One region of the Paraburkholderia hayleyella genome, then DNA from elsewhere that is predicted to be linked to it. Evidence: predicted binding sites of a transcription regulator. Region 1 holds the regulator's gene; the other holds the start of a gene.

Region 1 (4,298 bases):
CAAAAAATTTCAGATAGTTCGCATAGAACACGATGCCACCTGCGTCAGTGTCTTCGTAATACACGCGAACCGGCCATGTGAAATGGACGTCATGGGCGCCATGGGCGCTTATCTCGGGCAGGCTGCCGGGCGAGCTTGCAAGCGAACTGTTAGACGGAATCATAGCGGCGCATTTTACCGGAACGCATTTGGCGTGCATTTTGTAGCGGGCAGGCCCGTGACCCGTTGCCCGGGGTTGGCGTGCCAGGTGGTGCCTAACAGGCCCGGATTCAGGAGCTCAGCCCCGGTGAACGCTCAAGCCAGCGAAAGACTGTGCCACAGGCATCAGTTCGATCGTATTGATATTGATGTGGGCCGGGCGCGTGGCGATCCAGTAGACCGAGTCAGCGATATCTTCGGCGGTCAGGGGTTGAACATTTTGATAGGTGTTCGCGGCTTTGACGTCATCGCCATGAAAGCGCACATTCGAAAATTCGGTGCCGCCGCATAAACCTGGTTCGACGTTGGTGACACGCACGGCCGTGCCGCTTAGGTCAGCGCGCAGGTTCAGGCTGAATTGCTGGACAAACGCCTTGGTCGCGCCATACACATTGCCGCCAGGATACGGCCAGCTGCCCGCGGTTGAGCCGATATTGAATATGTGACCGCGATTGCGCCCGACCATGCCAGGCAAAAAGGCTCGCGTGACCTGCACGAGACCGCTGCAATTGGTGTCGATCATGGTTTGCCAGTCGTCGATGTCAGCTTGCTGGGCGGGCTCCTGCCCGAGCGCGAGGCCGGCGTTGTTGACGAGAACGCTGATTTCGTTAAAACCGGTGGGCAAGCGCGCAGGTGAGGCTGCGACGGCGGCCCGGTCGCGCACGTCCAGCTCGAATGGCAACAGGGCTTCACCGAGTTCATCGGCGAGTGCACGCAGACGCTCGGTGCGCCGCGCCGCAGCCACTACACGATGGCCGCCTGTGACAAAAGCGCGGGCGATAGCCGCGCCAAACCCGGAGGACGCCCCGGTGACAAACACGATCATGACGGCTCCGTGAGCGGTAAACCAGCAAAGATGCCAAGACTACTTGCAATGCGGCGGTGCAGCAAGAGGCGTGACGGTGCCTTGAGGCGGCGCTTCAAGGCGCTCGCCGAGTGATGCGAAGGCCGGGTAGGAGTGTCCGCTGTACAGGGAGCTTGCCGTTTTTTGGGGCGTGTTTTGGCTCGGTTGCCTATTCGTAACGCTTCCAATAAACTAGCGCGCTCAACCCTTGTGTAACTGGCGATAAAGCCCTTTTGGGGGCCAAGGTGGAGCAACCCACCGTGAAGCGCAAGGGGTCGTTTTTGCCGTTCGCCTGGGCAGCCGGAATCATTGCGCCAATGCGCACTGCGGGTGGCTGCCTGTTGGGTGAGCGGTGTCCTGTCTGAATCTGCCACCTCAGGGTTAGCCCCAGCCTTAGCCCGTCTTAGCCCGCTTTGGGCCAGGCTGGGCCAAGCCTGGGCCAAGCTATTGCATGCCGCTCGTGGGCGGCTTGTGTGTGCAAGATCGCGCATGTGATCCCGGTAACCTGAACCTCCAAAACGGAACCGCTATGTTTGACAGAGCCCAGAGCACCATCGCCAATATCGACCCTGACCTGTGGCAGGCGATTGAGCAGGAAAACCGCCGCCAGGAAGATCACATCGAGCTGATTGCATCGGAAAACTACACGAGCCCGGCCGTCATGGCGGCGCAAGGCTCGCAACTCACGAACAAATACGCTGAAGGCTATCCGGGCAAGCGTTATTACGGCGGTTGCGAGTACGTCGATATCGTCGAGCAGCTTGCCATCGACCGTGTCAAGCAGATCTTCGGTGCCGGGGCCGCTAATGTGCAGCCCAATTCGGGCTCGCAGGCCAATCAGGGTGTCTTTTTTGCCATGCTCAAACCCGGTGACACGATCATGGGTATGAGCCTCGCGCATGGTGGCCATCTGACACACGGCTCGCCAGTCAATATGTCGGGCAAATGGTTCAACGTGGTGAGCTATGGCCTGAACGAAGCCGAAGATATCGATTACGACGCGGCCGGGAAGCTCGCGCAAGAGCACAAGCCGAAGCTGATCGTGGCGGGTGCTTCGGCGTTTTCGCTGCGGATCGATTTTGAGCGTCTGGCAAAAATTGCCCGTGAAGCTGGCGCTTATTTCATGGTGGATATGGCGCATTACGCCGGTCTGATTGCGGCGGGGGTTTATCCGAACCCCGTGCCTCACGCCGATTTCGTCACCACGACAACCCACAAGAGCCTGCGCGGCCCGCGTGGCGGTGTGATCCTGATGAAGCCCGAGTTCGAAAAAGCCATTAATTCGGCTATTTTCCCAGGCATTCAGGGCGGCCCGCTGATGCACGTGATTGCGGGCAAGGCCGTCGCGTTCAAAGAAGCGCTGGCGCCAGAATTCAAGGTGTATCAGCAGCAAGTGCTCGATAACGCTCGTGTGCTGGCTGAAACCCTGGTGCAACGTGGTTTGCGCATTGTCTCGGGCCGTACCGAAAGCCACGTGATGCTGGTGGACCTGCGAGCCAAGAACATCACGGGCAAGGCGGCGGAAGCTGCGCTGGGCGCCGCGCACATCACGGTGAATAAAAATGCTATTCCGAACGATCCGGAAAAGCCGTTTGTCACAAGCGGCGTGCGTTTGGGCTCGCCGGCCATGACTACGCGCGGTTTTGGCGTGCAGGAAGCACAACAGGTTGGACATCTGCTTGCTGACGTGCTCGATGCGCCGGAAGACGTAGCCGTGCTCGAGCGAGTGCGTGCCCAGGTGAGCGAGCTGACACGCCGCTTTCCTGTTTACCGCTAAGCCGCTGCGATGCATTGTCCTTTTTGCCGGCATGACGATACGCAAGTCGTCGATTCCCGCGTATCCGAAGACGGTGCGGCGATTCGCCGCCGCCGCCGGTGTCCGGCCTGCGACAAGCGTTTTACGACGTATGAGCGGGTTGAGCTGGCGCTGCCGTCGGTCGTCAAGAAGGACGGCAGCCGCACTGAGTTCGACCGCAGAAAGATTGTCGCCAGCATGCAACTGGCGCTGCGCAAGCGTCCAGTTGCCGCTGATGCGATTGATGCCGCCGTGGCGCGCATCGAATATCAACTGCTGGGCAGTGGTGAGCGGGAAGTGCACAGCGAGCGTCTTGGCGAGCTCGTGATGAACGAATTGCGTGCGCTCGATACCATTGCTTATGTCCGTTTTGCTTCCGTGTACCGGCGTTTCGAAGACGTCTCTGAGTTTGAGGACGTGATCGAAGAGTTCCGCATGGCCAATCCTGCCGCCCAAGGCCGCCCTCCCGCCAAGCGCTGATTGTCCGGTTATCAGCCGCCGTTGCTGCTGTTGTAGCATTTCCCCGTCCTTCCTCTTCATCCGCCAGTACCGCGTTTTCCCTGCTCTTCCTGCTGTATTCAGCACAGCCCGCTTCCTGCATTACGTGGACATTTTTACGTGAACGCGCAGGCATGCGCCAGCTAGCCATCTGGCTATGTCGTCTGGCTAATTGTTCTGCGGCATCGCAGCCTTTACATTCGACTGCATTCTGGAATGTGATCAGGGATGCAGATGAAAGACAATGCTTTCACAGGGCCGCTGTGGCGCGGCTTCACGCTTGTCGAAACACTGGTGGTGCTCGCGCTCACGATGCTGGTCATCATGATGGCGGCGCCGTCGTTCGTGGTTTGGCAGGTACGCGATCAGGTGGATGCCGAGGCGCGCAAGTTCATTGCGGCCCTCGCGTTTGCACGCGCTGAAGCGGTGCATCGCGGCCTGCCGGTTACGCTGTGCCGCACGGATTCGGCCCAGCATTGTCTGGCTGTTGGACAGGTATGCGGCGGCGCGCACGACTGGTCGTGTGGCTGGGCGGTGGTGGTTAGGCTTGCTGGATTGACGCATGTGCTGCGGGCGCAGTCGGGAGAGTCTCGCGTGCGAGTTTCCGGCATGCTGGCTGATCTTACGTTCACGCCGCCCGCAGGCCAGCTCATCGGCCGTTTTCGCAGCTTTGATTTTGCCCCGCGTTTCGGCATCGAGGCAACGCGAGGCGAGCGTTTCCGCCGCTGTATCCGGATCGCGGCGGGTGGTCGCGCCAGGATTGCCGAGGGTCGATGTGGGGCCGAGCAATGAAACGGAGCCGTATCGCGCATTGCGCGGGTGCCTCGCTGATCGAAGTGATGCTCGCTCTCGCTTTGATGGCGGTGAATGCGATGGGCCTGATTGCCATGCAGTTATGGACCTCCCGTGAGACCGTTGCGCTACTACAGCGCGAGCAAGCCGTTTTTCTCGCTGATGCGATCG
Region 2 (4,298 bases), 2.2 Mb from region 1:
GGCATTCGGTGGCGTGCGTGTGCTGCCTTATTCGGCCGCGCCGCTTTTCAAGCTGCATTTTTTGATTGCCAATGTTGCTTACGGGCTTTTTGCCATTGCTGCGCTGCATGCTATTTTGATGCTGCTCGTAGAACGCCGGCTACACGCAATGCACGGTGGTGCACTACAACTACAAGGCCGCGCAGCAGGCAATGGCTGGCTTTCGGGCTGGCTCGATACGCTGCCGCCTTTGCTTACACTCGAAAAACTGCTGTTTCGTCTGATTGGCGCGGGCTTCGTGCTACTCACGCTGACGCTGCTTTCGGGCATCCTGTTTAACGAACAACTGGCTGGACGAGCGCTCGTGCTGGATCACAAGACAGTGTTCGCACTGCTCTCGTGGCTGATGTTCGGAGCACTGCTGACCGCGCGCAAGGTGTCGGGCTGGCGCGGCCGTGCGGCCTTGCGCTGGGTGCTGGCGTCGTTTGTCGCGCTTTTGCTCGCGTATGTCGGCAGCCGTTTCGTTTTCGAGGTGCTCATGCACCATCCTGTGATCTGAACACATCATGCGACAAATTTTTCTGCTGATTGTGCTGTTTATCGCCGGGCACTGGTTATCTCGCGCGCTGCGGCGCTCCCAGGAGCGTACCTCGTCGCGTACCCGGCCCCATCCGGCAGACGGTGCCAGGCCTGCGGCGGCGAGTTCCCCCGCCTTGCCGAGCCCATGATTCGCTGTGTCGAGTGCGGCGTGCATGCGCCAAAGAGCGATTCGATTGTCGTGGCAGGGAACACATTTTGCTGTTCCGATCACGCGCAACGTTACGCTGCGCGGCCCGCCAGCCACGAGGCGCAATGAGCACAGGTTTCGACGTTGCGCCCGATGGCTGGAGCGCGGCGGCGCGCAGACTGCCGTCACCTCATGCCGACGAGCGCCCGGATGGTGTGGCGCCGACACTGATCGTCATTCACAACATCAGTCTGCCGCCGGATACGTTTGGCGGCGATGCGATCGCCGAGCTTTTCCAGAATCGCCTCGATTGCTCCGCCCATCCGTATTACGACGCCCACTTGCGGGGTGTTCGGGTGTCGGCGCATTTTGTGATTCATCGTAGCGGCGCGCTGGAGCAATTCGTTTCGTGCAACCAGCGCGCCTGGCATGCCGGCTTGTCGAGTTTTTTCGGGCGCGAGCGCTGTAACGATTTTTCGCTGGGGATCGAACTCGAAGGCAGCGACACATTGCCTTTCGAGCCAGCGCAGTATCAGGTGCTGGCAAAACTCGTTCAGGCACTCATGGTGCGTTATCCGGTCAGCGCGATCGCGGGCCATGCGGATATCGCGCCCGGCCGCAAAACCGATCCGGGGCCGCATTTCGAATGGGTTCGCCTTCAGCGCGATGCCGCACTCGCAGACCACTACTTCCCCTATCTTTCTGCTCCCGGGCCGTTTGCCGCCCGCTAAGGTAGCGTTTCGACCTGCATCAAAGTGTTGCTCGCCGCGTGTTTTTGCGTTGGCCTTATGGCGTCCCGTGCGAATAAAAGTCAAGCCAGGGTGGGCAAATAAAATAATTTGAGATAGTGCGGAGTTCCACTATACTTGGTGCCGTCAGTTCAGTTTTTCACTATATGTTGTGTTGATCAGGCGGCGCATGAAAGCGCCGCCTATCTTTTCAGCGCAACCCGCACAAGCTCCGCGGGGCAATACCCGCAGCATCAAGGAAACAGCATGGCAACGGGTCGCGCAGGCATGAAGCACTCCTCCGCCGGTTCATGCGTTCTCGTTTCCAGCTATTGGGCCTCACCGTTTTCCTCCTGTACTTGTTTGCCCGCGTCCGCAGCGACGTGGTGCCCGTTTTAATTCGCCGTTTTTCCGCACATTTTAAAAATCAGGAGCTTTGCACATGCAAACAACCGATAACGCGACGACCCGTTACGAGGGTGCCTCCATGGGCCATGCCACTGGCGTGCAGATGCCAGACGAGTCTTCGGCTTCCCAGGTCACGTTCGCTGATTACAAGGTGATCCGTCGCAATGGCGGTGTGGTGCTGTTCGAGCCGTCGAAAATCGCTATCGCGGTGACCAAGGCCTTTCTCGCAGTCAATGGCGGTCAGGGCGCGGCATCGGCACGTGTGCGCGAACAGGTTGAGCAGTTGACGCAAAGCGTCGTGCGTGCCTTGCTGCGCAGCCGCCCGAATGGCGGCACGTTCCATATTGAAGATATTCAGGATCAGGTTGAACTCGCGTTGATGCGCGGCGGCGAGCATAACGTCGCCCGTGCTTACGTGCTGTACCGCGAAAAACGCAGCCAGGCACGTGGTCATGAGCCGGAGGCAACTGCTGGAGCACCGGGGCTCAATGTCGTGGATGGCGGCGTGACGCGGCCGCTCGATCTGGGCGCGCTGCGCGGCATCATCGAATCCGCTTGTGCGAATCTGGGCGATGCAGTTTCGGCTGAGCCGATCGTCGCTGAGACGGTGAAAAATTTATACGATGGCGTGCCGATGAGTCAGGTTTACGATTCGGCTATTCTCGCGGCGCGCACGATGATCGAAAAAGACCCGGCTTACAGCCAGGCCACGGCCCGTATCCTGTTGCACACCATCCGCCGCGAAATTCTCGAAGAAGAAGTGACCCAAGGTGAAATGGGCGAGCGCTACGCGGAATATTTTCCCCAGTTCATCAAGCGCGGCGTGCAGGCCGAGTTGCTCGACGAAAAGCTGATGCAGTTCGATCTGAAGCGTCTGGGCGCGGCGCTTGACGCGAACCGCGACCTCCAGTTCGGCTACCTCGGCTTGCAAACACTGTATGACCGCTATTTCCTGCATCACGATGGCGCCCGGATCGAGTTGCCGCAGGCGTTCTTCATGCGTGTGGCGATGGGCCTCGCCTTGAGTGAGATCGACCGCGAAGCACGCGCAATCGAGTTTTATAACGTCCTGTCCAGCTTCGATTTCATGAGCTCGACGCCGACGCTGTTCAATGCAGGCACGCGCCGCTCGCAACTGTCGTCGTGCTATCTGACCACCGTGGCCGATGACCTCGACGGTATTTACGAAGCCCTGAAAGAAAACGCCTTGCTGTCGAAATTCGCCGGCGGCTTAGGCAACGACTGGACCCAGGTTCGTGCGCTCGGCTCACATATCAAGGGCACCAACGGCAAGTCACAAGGCGTGGTGCCGTTCCTGAAAGTAGTCAACGACACGGCCGTGGCGGTCAACCAGGGCGGCAAACGCAAGGGCGCGGTGTGCGCGTATCTGGAAACCTGGCATCTTGATATCGAAGAGTTTCTGGAGCTGCGCAAGAACACCGGGGATGACCGTCGCCGCACGCACGACATGAACACGTCGAACTGGATTCCCGACCTTTTCATGAAGCGCGTGATGGAAGGCGGTGACTGGACGCTGTTTTCGCCGTCTACCTGCCCAGACCTGCATGACAAGTTCGGCGCGGATTTCGAAGCCGCTTATACCGCTTACGAAGACAAGGCCGCGCGCGGCGAAATCAAGCTGTTCAAGAAAATTCCTGCGCCGCAACTGTGGCGCAAGATGCTAGGCATGCTGTTCGAAACCGGCCATCCATGGATCACATTTAAAGACCCTTGCAATATCCGCAGCCCGCAGCAGCATGTTGGCGTGGTCCATTCGTCCAATCTTTGCACTGAAATTACGCTGAACACCAGCGACACCGAAATCGCCGTGTGCAACCTCGGTTCGGTCAATCTGGTTGCTCACCTGGCCACCCAGGCCGACGGTACGCTGGCGCTCGATCACGACAAGCTCAAGCGCACCATCCGCGTAGCGATGCGAATGCTCGACAACGTGATCGACATCAATTACTACGCCGTGGCCAAGGCACGTAATTCGAACCTGAAGCATCGTCCGGTGGGCATGGGCATCATGGGCTTCCAGGACTGCCTGCATCTGCTGCGCACGCCCTATGCCTCGCAAGAAGCCGTTGAGTTTGCCGACCGTTCGATGGAAGCGGTGTGCTACTACGCGTACTACGCCTCGACCGAGCTGGCCGAAGAGCGCGGCCGCTATTCGAGCTACCGGGGCTCGCTGTGGGATCGGGGCATCTTGCCGCAAGACACGCTGAAGCTGCTGGCCGATGCGCGGGGCGGTTACGTCGAAGTCGATTCGAGCGAATCGATGGACTGGAGCGGGCTGCGCTCGCGGATTGCCATGCACGGCATGCGTAACTCGAACTGTGTGGCGATTGCCCCCACGGCTACTATTTCCAACATCATCGGCGTGTCGGCCTGTATCGAACCGACGTTCCAGAACCTGTACGTGAAGTCGAACCTGTCGGGCGAATTCACCGTGG

What was found. Region 1 encodes NrdR, which represses ribonucleotide reductase genes. Its sites were predicted from a motif close to CACNANATNTNGTG; they were not measured.
Region 2: GH657_RS13570 (ribonucleoside-diphosphate reductase subunit alpha) is a predicted target of NrdR. The motif match lies at 1,596-1,609, and genes of this name have one in related genera.

Annotation. Positions count from the first base shown of each region.
Region 1 is NZ_QPES01000001.1:922,325-926,622, forward strand. Features, by position in the region: gene ybgC (tol-pal system-associated acyl-CoA thioesterase) at 1-163, opposite strand, end outside; gene ydfG (bifunctional NADP-dependent 3-hydroxy acid dehydrogenase/3-hydroxypropionate dehydrogenase YdfG) at 278-1,024, opposite strand; ZMP/ZTP riboswitch at 1,245-1,347, shown strand; gene glyA (serine hydroxymethyltransferase) at 1,572-2,819, shown strand; gene nrdR (transcriptional regulator NrdR) at 2,829-3,317, shown strand; gene GH657_RS04255 (pilus assembly FimT family protein) at 3,570-4,127, shown strand; gene GH657_RS04260 (type IV pilus modification PilV family protein) at 4,124-4,298, shown strand, end outside.
Region 2 is NZ_QPES01000001.1:3,092,745-3,097,042, reverse strand. Features, by position in the region: gene GH657_RS13585 (cytochrome C assembly family protein) at 1-538, shown strand, start outside; partial or broken gene GH657_RS13580 (PP0621 family protein) at 546-835, shown strand; gene ampD (1,6-anhydro-N-acetylmuramyl-L-alanine amidase AmpD) at 832-1,437, shown strand; gene GH657_RS13570 (ribonucleoside-diphosphate reductase subunit alpha) at 1,877-4,298, shown strand, end outside.